2 regions of the Clostridium sp. AN503 genome follow, and region 1 is predicted to be linked to the other one. Evidence: a T-box and tRNA genes for the amino acid it is inferred to sense, from the RefSeq annotation. Region 1 holds a T-box; the other holds one or more tRNA genes.

Evidence for each region. A T-box is a leader RNA that pairs with one kind of tRNA and senses whether it is charged. The one in region 1 lies ahead of pheS (phenylalanine--tRNA ligase subunit alpha), so its partner is inferred to be a tRNA-Phe.
Region 2: it encodes a tRNA-Phe, which carries the amino acid that the T-box ahead of pheS (phenylalanine--tRNA ligase subunit alpha) is inferred to sense. The anticodon was not compared.

What each region holds. Positions count from the first base shown of each region.
Region 1 is NZ_JBFDTP010000002.1:1,262,672-1,271,351, reverse strand. Features, by position in the region: gene AB1I67_RS13145 (MerR family transcriptional regulator) at 17-1,249, shown strand; gene eno (phosphopyruvate hydratase) at 1,265-2,545, opposite strand; gene pheT (phenylalanine--tRNA ligase subunit beta) at 2,653-5,073, opposite strand; gene pheS (phenylalanine--tRNA ligase subunit alpha) at 5,122-6,141, opposite strand; T-box leader at 6,250-6,497, opposite strand; gene AB1I67_RS13125 (PTS ascorbate transporter subunit IIC) at 7,044-8,369, opposite strand; gene AB1I67_RS13120 (PTS sugar transporter subunit IIB) at 8,394-8,675, opposite strand.
Region 2 is NZ_JBFDTP010000002.1:1,647,418-1,656,097, forward strand. Features, by position in the region: gene AB1I67_RS14915 (diguanylate cyclase) at 1-1,343, shown strand, start outside; gene AB1I67_RS14920 (hypothetical protein) at 1,710-1,904, opposite strand; gene AB1I67_RS14925 (hypothetical protein) at 1,901-2,908, opposite strand; gene AB1I67_RS14930 (hypothetical protein) at 3,356-3,628, opposite strand; gene AB1I67_RS14935 (hypothetical protein) at 3,886-4,128, opposite strand; tRNA gene AB1I67_RS14940 (tRNA-Phe) at 4,397-4,479, opposite strand; gene AB1I67_RS14945 (hypothetical protein) at 4,521-4,706, opposite strand; gene AB1I67_RS14950 (hypothetical protein) at 4,951-5,151, shown strand; gene AB1I67_RS14955 (hypothetical protein) at 5,153-5,491, shown strand; gene AB1I67_RS14960 (hypothetical protein) at 5,812-6,705, opposite strand; gene AB1I67_RS14965 (hypothetical protein) at 6,715-6,981, opposite strand; gene AB1I67_RS14970 (hypothetical protein) at 6,991-8,680, opposite strand, start outside.

The DNA of each region.
Region 1 (8,680 bases):
GGAATGCAGATGTGTTATGAAGATCGGTGAATTTTCCAGGTTGCACAACGTCAGCACTGACACCGTGCGATTCTATGTAAATGAAGGTCTGCTGGTTCCCGTCAAAGACGGCTACCATTATCAGTTTGACCAGCAGTGCTCCGAAGATTTTTCAAATATTATACAGTTAAAAGACGCAGGCTTTTCTCTCCAGGATATTAAATTTCTTATTTTATCGGAAAATGTCAGCCGGTTTGCGCCTGAGGAGCGGGCAGAAAAATGCAGGGAGCTTTTTCTGCAAAAGAGAGAGGAGATCACAGCACTGATGGAAGATTTAAACCGTGCCAGGAGCTTCCTGGACCAAAAGCTGGAATCCCTCTCCTATCCGCAGCCTGCAAGCGCAGACAGGGCAGGGATCAGTTTAAACCTGATCCCTCTTCTGGCATGTCCGCACTGTCAGAGCCAGCTTCTCTTGCAGAGCAACTGCATTGAACAGGGCATGATTCTCTCCGGGGCATTCATTTGCCCGGACTGCGCCTATAGACTGGAGGTAGCAGATGGAATTCTCATTGCCACTTCCACAGAAAAGGTCATCAACAGCTATGACTCCTATGACTCTTTTATTGCGGAAGCAGACCCGAATCAGATGGTCTCCATCCTCCAGAATATAAAATGGATGAAATCGTACCTTTATAAGGATATCCCCGATCTGAAAGTTATTTTAGAACTGGGAAGCGGTTTTGGGTTCTTCCTGCGCAATACCTATGAGATGATTCCTGACAATGCCATATATCTCGCCGTGGATTATGACATCCGCCGCCATCGGTTCCTACAGAAAGCACTGCGGCGCTGCTCCTGCCACAAAAATATTGTCCTGCTCTGCTGCAGCTATGAGGACATTCCCATACGCAGGCATACGGTGGACCAACTCATCGATTTTGGAGCATCCACGGACCTTGCATGGTATCGGAATGCATTTGCACTGGATTTGGCTGACCCTTACACTCATCCAGGCACAAGCTGTATCTTTGTAAACCGGCTGTATGATATTTTCTCGTTTCACTCCCCGGTAGAACCTGCGCTGAGACAAAATCTCCAGGAGAAGACGGTGCTTTCCAAGATACAACAGCTTGGCTACCAGATCCAGAAGCGCGACCGCCTGGAATTTCTGGATAAGTTACAGCCTTCCAACCAGTTCATGGCTTCCGGGGACCAGATTTACCGCCTGTTGCTTTATATGAAGAAACAAATCACACCACAAAAACTGTAGGACTGCTGCAGGATCTCAGTTGCCTTTCGAGAAAAGCTGTTCTTCGATCCGCAGCAGACGGTTATATTTTGCCACACGCTCTGAGCGGCAGGGCGCACCGGTCTTGATCTGCCCGCTGTTCACCGCCACCGCCAGATCGGCGATGAAGGTATCCTCCGTCTCCCCGGACCGGTGGGAGATCACCGCTGTATATCCGGCCTTTTTCGCCCTCTCGATGGCCTCTAAGCTTTCTGTCAGGGTTCCAATCTGGTTAACCTTAACCAATATGGAATTAGCAGCCCCTTCTTTTATTCCCTTTTCCAAACGCTTCGTGTTCGTAACAAATAGATCATCCCCCACAAGCTGCACGGTATCTCCCAGAGTTTTTGTCAGAAGCTTCCAGCCATCCCAGTCCTCTTCCTGCAGTCCGTCCTCAATCGAACAGATGGGAAAACCTTCCACCAGCCGCCGAAAGTAGTCCACCATCTCCTCCGCGCTGCGGGACACAGAAATACCGCTCATCTTACTCTCTCCCGGAAATACATATCTCCCGGACTCCTCATCGTACAGCTCGCTGGCCGCCGCATCGATCGCAAACTGAAAATCTTTTCCCGGTTCATATCCGCTCATCTTCACTGCATCTGTTAAGTAGGTAAGCACCTCCTCAGAGTTTTTAAGGTTTGGGGCAAATCCGCCCTCATCTCCCACTGCAGTGCTGTATTCCCCCACTTTCAGCAGGTTTTTCAGGGTATGATACACCTCTGAACACATTTTTAACCCGTCAGAGAAGGTCTTTGCCCCCACCGGCATGATCATAAACTCCTGTAAGTCCACCGTATTGTCCGCGTGGACGCCTCCGTTTAAGACATTCATCATCGGAACCGGGAGAGTTCTGGCATTGGCGCCGCCCAGATACCGGTAGAGAGGGATCCCCTGCTGGGCGGCACATGCCCTCGCCACCGCCAGGGACGTTCCCAGGACCGCGTTGGCTCCCAAACGGGATTTGTTCTCTGTACCGTCCGCTTCTTTCAGAATGCGGTCGATCGTCGTCTGGTTGAAAGCGTCCTCAAACAGCAGGACCTCAGCAATCACTGTATTGACATACTCCACTGCGCGCATAACACCTTTTCCGTGATAACGGGGACCTCCGTCTCTCAGCTCCACCGCCTCGTATTTACCAGTGGAAGCTCCCGACGGCACCGCCGCCCGTCCCACTGCGCCTCCCTCCAGGCGCACCTCCACCTCCAGCGTTGGATTGCCTCTGGAATCCAGGATCTCCCGGGCATGCACGCCCGATATTTCAAAATCATTGTACATAAAAATGGCCTCCTTACCTCAATATTGTCTACTGTGGTAAGGATAGCCATTTTTTCTAATTTCTATGCGGTGTTATCTGCTGTCCGGCTGTATCTGCCGTCCTTCATTTATGCGCGGAGCTGGATGCCCATGCCCTCCAGTCCGTTTAAGATCTTCTTCATCGCTGCATTCACCTCGTCGTCGGTCAAGGTGTGATCCTTTGCCCGGAACGTGATGGAATACGCGACGGACTTATGCCCTGCCAGGATCTGTGCGCCTTCGTAGATATCGAACAGCTTGTAGCTCTCCAGGATCTTGCCGCCTCTCTGGGCGATGATATCTTCGATCTGCCCCACGAGGATCTCTTTCGGAACCACCATACTGATATCACGACTGGTCGCCGGATATTTGGCAATCCCGGTATACTTGCGGTCGAAATCGGCAAATGGGATCACATTCGGCATATCCAGTACTGCCACGTAGGTACGCTCGCCGATCTTGTAATTGTCAGCCACATCCGGGTGCAGCTCTCCCACATATCCAAGGGTCACACCTTCGTATACGATATCGGCTTTTCTGCCGGGATGCAGGTAAGGACGGCTGCAGTCCGGGTTATAATGTACCTTTTTCACCATACCCAGCTTGTCAAACAGTTCTTCTACAACACCCTTCATGGTAAAGAAATCGCCTTCGCCGTACATCCCCAGGGTCAGCTGCATCCTCTCATCCGGAAGCTCCGTGAGCGGCAGCGCCTTCGGCAGATAAATATTCGCCAGCTCGTAAAGCTTCACGTCTTTGTTCCTGCGGTTATAGTTGGTGGACAAAGAGCTTAGCATGCCGTTTAGCGGGCTGGTCCGCATGATGCTGAAATCTTCGCCCAGCGGGTTTAAGATGTTCACAGTCTGGCGCAGCTTACAGTCAGCCGGAAGCAGCAGCTTGTCAAACACCTTCGGGCTCTCAAAGGAGTAGGTCATGCTCTGGCTGAAGCCGGAGAACTCCGCTACTTCCCGGGCCATCTCTTCAATCCGCAGCTTATAAGAGAGTTTTCCCGTGGTGGCCTCGCCGGACGGCAGGGTCGTAGGGATATTGTCATAGCCAAAGAACCGGGCAACCTCCTCTGCCAGATCTGCCATACAGTGCAGATCCTGACGGAAGGTTGGAGCGATCACCTCCTGGGCCGTCTCATCAAATCCCAGATCGATCTTTGCAAAATACTGCTTCATGTTCTCCGCGTCAATCTGGGTACCAAGCAGGTCATTGATCTTGTCAGCATCGAATTTGATGCGGACCGGCTCGCGCTTCACCGGATAAACATCGATGATCCCCCCGACCACTTCTCCTGCTCCCAGTTCCTCGATCAGCTGGCAGGCGCGGTTGACGGCCTCCTCAGCATTGTTGGGATCCAGGCCCTTCTCAAACTTGCCGGACGCATCGGTGCGCAGCCCGATCTTTTTGGAGGAAAGGCGGATATTGGTGCCGTTAAAGCATGCCGCCTCAAAGACCATGGTCTTTACATCATCGGTGATCTTGGAGTTCTCTCCACCCATGATCCCGGCAATGCCGACTTCCTTCTCGCCGTCGTTGATCATCAGCACCGTGCTGTCAAGCTTTCTTACCTGTCCGTCCAGAGTCTGGAACTCATCTCCGTCTTTCGCACATTTCACCACGATCTTATGTCCTGCGATCTGGTCATAGTCGAATGCGTGCATCGGCTGACCGTACTCCTCCATCACATAGTTGGTGATGTCTACAATGTTGTTGATGGGACGGATACCGCTGGCTGCCAGCCTTTTCTGCATCCACTCCGGCGACGGGGCCAGTTTGATATTTTTTACCATCCTCGCACAGTAGCGCGGACACAGCTTTGTATCCTGCACTTCCACCTGAAGATAGTCGTCAATGCTCTCATCATTTCCGGTGGCTGTGATGACCGGTGCATGGAATTCCTTGCGGAAGGTAGCCGCCGCTTCCCTTGCCAGACCTACTACGCTGTAGCAGTCTACACGGTTTGAAGTGATCTCATACTCAAAAACCACATCATGCAGCCCCAATACCCCGATGGCATCCGCTCCCACTTCGGAGTCTTCCGGCAGAATGTAGATCCCGCTTTCCGGGGCGTCCGGGTACATGTCTCTGGAGGAACCAAGCTCCTCGATGGAACACATCATACCGTAAGAATCAACGCCGCGCAGCTTGCCGGACTTGATGCGGATCCCATCCTCCGGCAGTGGTCCGCCGTCATGGCCTCCAGCCACCTTTCCGCCGTCTAAAACCACCGGCACCTTATCCCCTTCTTTTACATTTGGCGCCCCGGTAACGATCTGGATGGATTCTTTGCCAATATCCACCTGGCAGATGATCAGCTTATCTGCATCAGGGTGACGCTCTATTTTTGTGATCTGTCCTACTACGATTTTTTCCAGGTTCTTGTCCAGACAGACATAGCCCTCCACCTTGCTGCCTGACAAAGTCATCGCATCGGTGTATTCCTGAGCTGTTACGTCCAGATCCGGAACATATGCTTTAATCCATGATAACGCTGTATTCATGTTACGTTTCTCCTTTTATTTTCTATCTTTGTCTGCGTTGACTGCGGTTTAGAACTGTTTTAAGAACCGGATGTCGTTTTCGTACAGCAGTCTCATATCATCAATCTCATATTTTAAGAGTGCGATCCTCTCCAGGCCTACACCAAACGCAAATCCAGTGTACTCCTCCGGATCGATGCCGCACATCTCCAGCACGTGGGGGTGCACCATGCCGCAGCCCAGGATCTCGATCCAGCCGGAACCCTTACAGAACCGGCAGCCATTGCCGCCGCACTTGAAGCAGCTCACATCCACCTCTGCACTCGGCTCCGTGAACGGGAAATGGTGGGGCCGGAACTTGACCTTTGTCTCCTCGCCGAACAGCTCCCTGGCAAACTCTGCCAGTGTTCCTTTCAGATCCGCAAATGTAATATGCTTATCAATCACAAGACCCTCGATCTGATGGAAGGATGGGGAATGGGTAGCGTCCACCTCATCGGAGCGGAATACACGCCCCGGAGCGATCATGCGGATCGGCAGTTTGCCCTTTTCCATAGTCCGGGCCTGCACTGGTGAAGTCTGGGAGCGCAGGCAGATCTCCGGGTTGATGAAGAACGTATCCTGTTCATCCCTTGCCGGATGGTCCTCCGGAATATTCAGCTTGGTGAAGTTGTAGTCCTGATACTCCACCTCCGGTCCCTCCACTACCTCGTAGCCCATGCCCACGAAAATGCGTTCCACTTCCTCCAGCGCCACCATATTCGGATGGCTGTGTCCGATATTCGCTTTCTTCGCAGGAAGGGTCACATCGATGACCTCGCGCTTCAACTGCTCCTCACGCGCCTTCTTTGCCAGTCCGGTCCTGGTCTCCTCCAGCCTGGCTTCAATCAGTTCCCTGACCTCATTGACCATCTGCCCAACCTTCGGCCGGTCCTCAGGCGCAACATCCTTCATGCTTTTCAGCACGCTGGTCAGCTCACCCTTTTTGCCCAGGTAAGCGACGCGGATATCGTTTAATTTTTCCAGGGCATCGGAAGCCTCAATCTGTCTGAGTGCTTCTGCTTTAATCTTTTCTAACTGCTCTTTCATGGTTTCCTTCCTTTCTCTGTTCCTTTGGTACGCTTTTTGATGCATCAGCATTGATGTATTTGCCATATTTACTATGAATTAAAAAACGCCCCTTTGCAATTCTCATTACAAAGGGACGACTATCTACAATCGCGGTACCACCCAGATTCCCGCCTGTGCTTCTCACATACGGCGGACACTTCATTATGCGTAACGTGCATGACCCGTCACAGCTTACCTGATCTAACCTCATTGTTCGGCTGTGCAGCTCCCGTGGGAATTTCATGCGTTTATCTGAACTGAAAGAGGCTTGCAGCCGGTGACCCCTTCTCTCTGGCAGAAAATAAAGCACTACTGAACACGATCCTTGCTTTTGTCATTGCTGATTTTGAAATCTATGTATTATTCTAGCCATGTGGTTCTGAAAAGTCAAGAAGATTTTTGCGTTTTGTATATTTCGTCCGGTTTTGCCGGAAAATTCCAGTTCCAGCGTTCGGATCAGCATGCTTCCGATGAACAACTGGTATTTAACCAGGTCTACTGGAATACCATGGATGATCTCGTCAAATGCTTATAATTATCCTCTCGGGCATCAACAATATAATAATCATGGACTTGGAACGCCTCAGAACAAAGCAGATACTCATAATCAAAAAAGATACATTTATATGACCTGGCACACTCTATAATCGTATCCCGTACACGCTGATGAAAAGAATAATCGTACGACATAGACCTCCTGTTGTAAAAGAACAGGATGACTTGCGCCATCCTGTTCCCTAATTTTTCACAGTTTATTCTGCACTGGAAATGGGTTTTAGGTCTCCATTCCGACCGTATTTATTTGTATTTATTTCGTTGATAATAACGTAATATAATTTGCTCATTCTGCCAAGTTCATTTTATGGTTCTTTAAGATAATTTTATTTCTTTCTCTTTGTCTCCCCCCAGCACAACAAACCAAATACCACAACAGTTATCGCAATTCCAATATACGGAATCTTCAGCAACGCCATCGTCACCATCACATCGATACAGTCATGACCAACTCCAGCAGCGCCATATGCTGCATAATCAAAGATCGTGAACAGCAGTGCGGAACCAAAGATCAAAAGGAACCCATAGATCAGTCCTGCAATCGCTGCTCCTCTTCGTCCGCCGTTTGCATTACCAAAGATTCCTGCCACACCTCCGGTAAAGAAAGCGCCTATGATCGAGACCAGAGGAACCACCTTAAATACCGCGGAGGAAACAACCATACCAATAATCATGCCAACTACAGCCGTCACAAAACCAATCATCAGACTGTTCGGTGCAAATGCAAAGATCGCAGGCACATCAAGTGCAGGAATCGCTCCTGGTACCAGCTTATCTGAGATCCCCTTAAATGCAGGAACCAACTCTCCAAGGAACATCCGGACGCCCTGAAGCAGTACCAGGATACCGGCGGTAAATCCCAACGCCTTTAACACTCCATATATAATATAATTCGTCTCTCCTGCGTAGGGCGCAACAGCAGCCGGTCCTGCCATAATGACCACGATCAAATAGAACAGCCCCATAACAATGGAAACGGACATGGATGTATCTTTAAAAAATTCCAGCGATTCCGGAAGCTTAATATCTTCCGCACTCTTGGATTTGTCCCCTAGAAGCCCACCAATATAAGCGGCTGAAACAGTACCTAATGTAGTAAGATGTGCAATTGCAATATTATCATTTCCAGTCAGTTTGCGGACCATTGGCTGTCCGATCGCCGGGAATATTACCATCAGCATTCCCTGGAGCACGGCCCCGAGCACCAGGATCATCGTCTCGCTGAATCCGGCGCTATACAGGCTTCCGGCTATGGCTACAGACAGGATCCACATCATATGACCCGTCAGGAATATGTACTTGAGCGGGCTGAAACGGGCAATCAGTACGTTTACCAGAAATCCCACCGCCATGATGATCGCACTGGTAGACGCAATCACCGGTACAGCCGACTGCATGGCTCCCACAACTGCTTCAGAGGATGTTGCAAATCCCTGAAGATGAAAAACAGCAGAAAACAGATCGACAAACGGAAGGATTTCCGTAACGATCAGACTGGAGCCTGCCCCCAGCACCAACATACCCAGTGCGGTCTTAACCGTTCCTGAAAATACCTGTCCCACACTCTTTCTCTGAAGCAGCAGGCCGATCAGTGCAACGATTCCCAGAATAATTGCAGGTGTCTTAATAATATTTAACAAAAAATCCAGCATTATAACTCCCCCTTTGGTTTAAAACTATAACATTTCTTTTGTCTTAAAGTACTCCTCAAGTCTGGCCTTTGTCTCATTGACATCCACGATATTGTTGACAAATACCACATTGTTACTGTCCGCGAAATTCTTTCGGAATCCTTCTGTGGTCACAATCAGATCGCAGTCGCGGCCTTTGACTGTCCCCATATCCCAATGTTCAATAGAACACTTCATTCCCAACTGCTGCATGGCGGTATCTACCGTCATTTTTAAGATTAGACTGGATCCCACTCCCAACCCGCATACCGTAATAATCTTCAACATTTTTT
Region 2 (8,680 bases), 380 kb from region 1:
TCCAGAATATCCGGTTTATCAATTCAGGAGAATCTTATATCATTAATGAAGATGGAACCGATATTGCAGTCAGTGATCCCAACCATATGGAGTGGGTCACGTCACAGTATAATGCGCAGAAGCTGCTTGAAGAAAATGGTGATGAAGAAACCGGTCTTATTCTGGAGCTGGAGCGAAAGGGGCTGAATGGTGAGAGCGGCGTGGGGACCTATTCCTGGGAGGATGGATTGGTTTATGTGTTTTACAGGCCGATCCCGTCCGTAAACTGGGTGCTTCTCGCTGGGATGCGCAGGTCAGAGATCGTGGCTATGACTTATACCGCGTTATTGTCTTCTGTTTCAGATGGGCAGGTACTGGGAATCTGTCTTTTTTTCGTCGTCCTGCTCACGATCCTTATTATTTACTGGATCATATCCAGCATGAAGAAAAATGCGGATATCAATGAGGGACTAAGGCGGATCGCCAATTATGATTCTTTGACCGGATTGCTGAACCGAAACAGTTACCATGCTGTTTTTGATACGCTTCTGAAAGAACAAGGACCTGTTTCCTGTGTCTATGTAGATGTTAACGGACTGCATGAACTCAACAACCATCTGGGACACAGCGCGGGGGATGATATGCTCAAAGCTGTAGCCGGCGAACTGCGGCAAAGATTTCCGCTGGAAGACGTCTACCGCATTGGCGGTGATGAATTTGTCGTTTTGTGCCGTGGAAGGAATATGCAAAAGCTGCAGGCAGAGATGGAGCGGGTACGCCAATCCCTTCATGACCAGAATTATGATATTTCTATCGGAATAGCTTGTTGTGAGGAGGCCGATGAGGTGAACGCGATGCTCCAGGAAGCAGAAGCGGCCATGCAGGAGGATAAAAAGTGGTTCTACCAAAATAATGGAAATGAGCGCAGGATGAGGATCCTGGACGAGAGCCTGAAGCAGACGCTGTTGGAAAAACAGGATGCAGATACGTTTCTCGCTGTCCTGGAGCCTGTATTCAGCGGTGTTTATTTTGTAAATCTCAGTGTGGATACCGTTCGCAGCCTCTATATCCCGGATTATTTTGAAAGCTGTCTCCAGGAGATGGGCCGGAGGTTCAGCAAAGCACTCCTTCTTTATGCGGAACGGAATGTTCTGCCTGAATATCTTCCTTTGTTCCACCAGCTTTGCGACTATCTGAAGCTCGAGGGGATCATGAAAGACGGCAATGCAGAATTTGACTATGAAAAGGTCAATGGCGACCGTCTGCACCTGCGTATCTTAAAGTTCAAGGACTATACTCCCGAACGGCGTGAGACCCTGTGGATCTTTTCTAATGCAGGCAGGCTGAATATGGAGATTGAATAGGAGATGGATAGATTCAGATCTGAGCCTTGGAGAGCTGCACGATATATTATAGTGTAATGTTTCAGTATAAATGGAGGTAAGACAATTGTGTTCGCGTTGTAGAAGAAAGGTTATGTTATATTGGGATGCTGGCTGCTGTATTATAGTATAGGGAAACGCGGATAGTGTAATAGGATTATAGAATATGATTGAGATTTTATTTAAATGAAATATTATGGCTACCAGGCAGGGAAAACCTGGTAGCCATGATTGTGAGTAAATATTGATTCAACTTTTCGTTAAACTCAAGTTGTTCCGAATAGTCGCGGCAAGCGAGTGTGGGAGCGTAGCCGTTACTATTTGGAAAACTAGAATTTAACGAAATAGTTAGTCAACATATAAGATAAGTACATTATCTACAATACAGGAACCAAGTACAGCACGCCATTCAAAACGTTTAATACACCTTTCAGGGGAGCCACCACCCAAATATGTAAGTCCATAGATTCTGTCTTGTTTACGGATAGAAACCTGACCACCTGTTAAATTTAAACCTTTCAAAAGCTGTCCTACATACATCATGCCACCCCCAGTCCATTTGCATCATCAAAAGGCGTTTTCTCATCATCGAGGAGCAAGCGGAAGCCATTGGAGAGCATTTCAATCTTGCTATATTCGATACAACCGCCAGTATAATGCTGGACGCCAGAAATGCGACGCAGAAATGCCCGGTAGGATTCATAATTCTCTATCTGCAATTGACTGTATTGTTGACTTAAGGGCAAATTTGAGATAATATAGACCTTGGTAAAGCAAGCATATTTGTTTGCGTACCTACAAGGCAGTTCGAGGGGGTATCCGTCCAAGTAATTAAGCATATCGCCAATACGCAGACTTGAGCGGAACTCCTCGAACACTACCACATCCTGACCTTTGTAATTGTCAAAAGGATGCAAGTAATCAGTTACGCGAAAGACGTTCTCATATCCGTATCGTTCCATAACACCGCGAGTTTTTCCAGAACCAGTATCACCATAGATGTATGTAACGTCAACATTTCGCCATGTGTTCTTATAGGTCTCCTGCCTGACGGTCTGTCTGGCACGGTCAATCTTATCCATGTGAAGGATATAAGAAGCGTCCTGCTCAAGAATCTCAAAATCTGACATACCATCCTTTATCATGCTGTATAAGTCATCCAAGTCATTCCGCTTTCCCTGTCGTTCAACCGGAACATCACCGAACTCCTCAAAAGTGCCATCAATACAAGTTTCATGTTTCCGGGTATCGAGCCAGCGACCCGTCTTCATAACGTAATCCTTGTTTTGCTGTGCAGTTCCTTTTGCCATTTCAAGATGCGCACCATCGAACCTCTTACGGACAGAAGAGAAGCGAACCACACAAGCACTATGAAGATAAATATGAGTGTGGGGCGTTCCCTCCTCACCAATTTCATCAGACATGCACCAATAGACCGCTTGGCGAAACTCTGTGAGAAGCTCCTTTATCCGGTCGTGTGTGAATCCCTTTTCTACCGGGTTGTTTATCGTTATCTGCCACTTTCTAGAAGCAGTATCTTTTTCCATAAGTTTCTCCCCTTTCTTACAACTTGTAACTTGTAACAGATGTAACATTTTCGTGTTACAAGGTTTAAACCCTTTTAAAACCTAAGTTTGTTGGGTTTGTAACAGAAGTTTGGGGTAATACTAGCCCCAAACTTCCGAAAGACCGCGCCTATGGCGCACAGGCGAGAGCCGACACAACATAAGGATTGATACGGCTTACGCCTACCATGACGAACAAATACAGCGACCGTGTCTGGCACTATGGGGTAATCAAGGCTACGCCTTATGGGGTACGGGGCGCACGATCACAGACCAGAGGGCAGGAGAGTACCAGCCACTAAGGACAGGGTAGACAGCACCGCCCGGAGGGCACCCGGTGCTAGGTTTGTGAAAACCTGTTCGCAAATCAAACATACCAAAAAGAGGGCAGTATATAACCGCCCTCCGAGGAAAGAAATACCGGAATCGTCAGCCGACCTGACGAAGACCGTTAATCTTTTTGATGATGTACTGGACACCAACGTTAGATGCCGCAATACCAACCGCGCCACCAGCAAAAGCGGCAAGGATGATACCGAAGATCGTTACAGTCTTGGCAATCCCTTCACCCGCGATCGTGTTGAAGTCCACAACATCAGCACCAGCTTCCGCAGCCCAAGCACTCATGGTCGGAACGGCAAGCATAACGGCGGTGGATGCAGGAACAGCAAGAGCCTTAGCCTTTTCGATAAGTTTACGCATAACAAAATCCTCCTTTTTATGATATGTTTTTGAATATGTTAGAAATGAAATGCAAGGTGAAGATGAATACAATCACTCCAAGGAACAGATAAATTGCAATCATGATATCACGGAGCCGTTCATTTGTAACCGTAAGTTGTGCATACAGTGCGGCTAAATCGATATCAGCCAGCTCCCCGCCCAAGTCATTGATTAAATCAATCTCATCAGGAAGGGCATCGGAACCAGTCGCGAACACTGTAGAGAGCAGTACGAGGTTACAGGATGATAACATCATCAACACCGCCAAATTTATTGTACTGAACGTCAATGTTCATGCCGGGCTTTAAGCTCGCAACGGATGCCACCGGGTAAGAATCAGAGATCCAGAAAGTTTCTACCTGCTGGCCAACCATGCCCTCACGTCCATCATGAATGGTGTGTAAGCTTGTTCCTTTAACCTGTTTCCCATCCCTTTTTACATAGTCCAACTTCTGAATACCTACTAACTTTGCTTTCATTCTTTCTTCCTCTCTTTCTTATAGGGCTTATTCAGTTGTCAAGGTGGCATATCCGGCGTTTCCATCAACGGATATGATTATCACGGAATCCCTCACGAACGTTTCACAACGGCATGAACAACGCCTAATAACTATCGCTTACACCGAGGGTTTCCGATGCACCCACAACAACCGCTACATTATAGTACAGGAGCCTAAATTTCGTCGCCGTTTGTGTCATGCGGAGGCTTTTACTCGACAAGAACCTGTATTACGCTCTTTGAGCGAATCGGAATGGCAGGAATCGAACCCGCGACTTGCATACCCTGTTTTATGGTGTGCACCGCTGTTTTACCACTAAACTACATTCCGTTAAAGGGGAGAGGGCGGTTAAACCCCCTCAACCATTATTATTAATACTCAATTCCAAGTTCGCAACAAACATCATCAAGCGCTTTCCAATTAGAAACAGAACGTCTCGCAATTTCAGAAGAAGAACCAAAAGTCATAATATCACAAGTACTCCGCACCCACGCTTTTTTAGTTGCCGAACGAATAACATGTAAGATTTCCTCATTTGTCATTTTCTTGTTTTCCATTTCAAATTCCCCTTTCCAAACCTTAATAGTGCATGTTATACTTATCTTGAGATACTAGACCCATTCTCACTACTACGGGATTCCGTTCTTGTTGCTATGGGTATCCTTGTATCTGTAAGGTAAATCATATCTTACCTTACGAATCTATTATATCAAAGTTTAGGCCTAAACACCATTGGCATATTACACAAAGTTTAGGCCTAAGTGTTGTGCAAATTGTTTAGGCCTAAACGCGGAGGCGCATATGAACAAAACAGATAGGAACGAGTACGTAAGAGAATACATCAAAGAAGCATACAAAACTGTTAAAGTCTACATCCGAGAAGAAGAATACTCCGCGATAGTAGAGCACATGAAACAACAGGGGTATACAAAGATGAGCGGTTACATCAAAGACCTCATAAACCGGGATATGGGTTACATGTCAGAAAAGCCGGAGGAGTAGCATGGATTTTATCTTTTGGCTAATATACTTCCTACTAAACGCTTGGTTTTCTATAGAAATAAACTTCAAAGACCCATGGGAGCAACTTATCAGTGTATTTGTTGGTTCTGGAATTTGTTATGCAATTGACAAAATCTTATATACAATTGCATACGAAATAACAGGAGATATTACATCCAAATATGACGGATACCATTATAGAAGTGCGGTACACTGGGGAGTAAGAACTCTATTATTCTTGATTGTAATTTTAATAGGTTCCACAGGACTTTACAGGATAATTTTAGAGCACTTAACCCATCTTGTTTACAAAATTGTAGGAAGTCCATTGCATGTGTAAACAAATGAAATACCAAATATCGCAGTTCCGGAAATTGAACAAGGAATACACAATTCATTGTTAAGGCAATGAGAAAATAATTAAATACATAGTGGCGGAGAGACCATGGACGACCGATAAAACAATCACCAATCCAATGAATATAGACAAAAAACATAGGTCCCAAAACAAGAAATAACCACGCCAATATAGACGCAAAAAAGTTTGAAACAGCTAGTTCCATAAAATATACCTCCAGAATCCATTTATCACCACCAGAGACAGTCACTCGCTGTCTCTGGCTTATTCGCCCCTGTTTGGCGATGTGTGCGCGTCGGGCGTCACTCCGCTCCTTGCTCCGCGCCCCCCTCGCCAAACAGAAGCTCAAACGCCTGCATACGCTTGTTCTTCTCCTTGGTTGCGTCCTCGCTCATGCGTTCCACCTGACGGCTTGTATCGTAGAGGGAGTACAGGTTATCGTCCGCAACGTAGGTGTATATCATGTCGCAATCCTTACGCTTACCGCTGAACTTGGAATCATATTTCGCCTTGGTGTAGAACCTGTTTGTGAAGTGACGGTCGAGGCCAAGAGTATTTTCACAAATGACCACATAGTTGCCCACCCTCCTGACAGCCGTAGGGATATCCTCATAGACTTGCGCAGAGCAGAGGAATTCCATGTTGTATTTCCGGTTGAAGGAGAGCAGAGCACGCAGAGGTTGTGGGAAAGTGCGGGCATCCGAGCCAATCCCGATGTGGATCTCGTCAATGGCTATGATGCAGAGGAGTTTTTTCTTCTTTGCGTACCGGGCCGCTTCTATAATGTCGGGCCAATCACGTATCTGGGTATCCTCACGGGCGTAGTAAAAGTTCGTAGCAATATAGATAGCCTCACGCCCCCAATGCTTAATCTCCCGTTCAATATGAGCGACCATAGAGAGGGTCTTTCCCTCTCCGGGCATAGCAACGTACTGATAGACACCCCAGAACTTACGTGCCTTTAACTCAAAAAAGTCAATCAACACCCACCGGGCAAAATCAATCATCTTGGGTAACTTCTCGGGCTTTCTAAGGGCGCGGGCATAAGAGTTAAACCGGGCGGCAATATACCGCTTTGGGTAGTGCTCTTTGTACCATTTCTTACGCTTTCTAATGCTCTTATGGCGGCTGAAGTACAGGGCTTTTTCCTCAAGGAGGGGAAGTGCTACAGGGGCTTTCTTTTTTCTCTTTTTCATACATACCTCCTATGGAATCAAATCAAATATGCGACGGACAATCCAGTTCACAACGAATATAACAATCTTGGCAAGCTTAATGCCAAAAAGGATACTAAGAATCAAAAACGCATCAGGAACGGGGAAAATCCAATTCATCCTAGCCACCAAATCCGCCAAATAAGCAACCGCATCAACCGCTTTTGACAAGGCACCGTCACCTACTGTAATAGCCGGAAAATAGGTATAGATACAACTGGAAAGCCAACTTAAAAGATTCACAATAATATCTGTCATATTTACCCCCTAACCCACATGGAACTTAACATCGAACATGTCAAGCAATGAGAAAGCAAAACCAAGCCACAGAAGACAAACAAGGATAGAGCGAACTAAAGCGCAATAATCGCTGTAGTCCCTTAAATCCATTGCAACGACTTCATCAGTGCCAAAGTATGGAACCAGATCAGGAGGGACGCGGAACGTGATGACTGCCGGAGTATTTTCAAGCGTATAAGAAACATTATCAAAGATCGCGCCAAATTCAGTTAATACCTCAAAACGACTTGCCAAAGCCTCTTTAAGACCGTCAAAAGCGTCGGAAATAGCCGAGGGGTCAAATGTAAAAAAGTCTGCAATCTGACCGGGAATAGCCTTTATCGCGGCAAGAATCTTATCTAGAATGCCCCAGCCCTCGGGATGGTCGGAGGGGTCTGGATCGGGGTCAGGTGCCGGGTCGGGATCAGGCATTGGATCGGGGTCAGGTGCCGGGTCGGGATCGGGCATTGGGTCGGGATCAGGAACCGGATCGGGGTCAGGCTTCGGTGAAGGATTAATGGAGGGCGTAAACAGTGGTTGCGTAACCGTATCGAGATTTACAACAGGTGCAGAAGATAAATCTGCCCCCGCATCAACAGCGGCATCGACAGCAGTCATTACCTGTCCAATTGAAGTAGCTAAGTCGGGAGAGGGGTATATCTTTATCGATCCGTCCTCCTGAAGCGGTAAACTATCAATAGACTTGGCAGGATTCACATAAGCATTACCAACTTTTTTATCAATAAAATCAGCTGACCCATAAGTAACGCCGTCTTTTACAAATTTGATATTTCCAGAAAAAAAGGTATCCATTGAAGGTGACAACGAATATGTAATAGAACTACCATGGGAAGGTTGATACCATCGGTCAAACGTAAGAATCAGTTTTCCATTAATATCGAATTTAAGTGTGCCGTCATCGTTATATGGCGCATAAATATCAAAAGAACGAGATACGGGACTACTGACCCATTGAGACCCATTCCAAGTAAAAGTAATTGATGTATCAAAAGCGGTTATACTTTCACCACGTTTCGAATACCAGCTAGAAAAGCTTGAATTAAGCCGATTAACAGCCGATGGTTGAGGTTCATAAATAGAATGAAGCTCATCGTATTGGTAGCCAAACGGATAGCCGTAGAAGAATTTAGCTTTACTACCATTTGGAAACAAAAAATCTGTAATATCAAGGCAGTTTTCAAGTCCATAGAACGTATACACATCATACGCTTCATAAGCAACAGAAACCGCAGTAGTGGCGGAAGGATCAGAGGCTAACGATACAAAACCTTTTGATTTCAAAAAGTCTAGCCACTCTGTAGAGATATAATCCGAAACATGTACATTAAACTTATTATTATCAGGTTGATAAAACGTGCTATTAGCCTCAAATGCATGGACAATATAGTTAAAATAATCACAAATAGCCTGATTTAGTTCATTCTGTGCACTATGTGGTTCTGGTTCCTCTAAATGCCCACCAGCTTGGTCAAAAGAATCTTTTATTTGATCAATTAAATCCTGAAGCATCTGTTCTAATTCCATGCGTAATTGTTCATCTGTATTAATAGGATCAGATAGATTAATTATATAGTCAAAATACTTATCCATTATTTCGGCAGTATTATCAATAGTTTCAGTATCATCAAAATCAAGAGAAGGCAAATCTGACAAATCA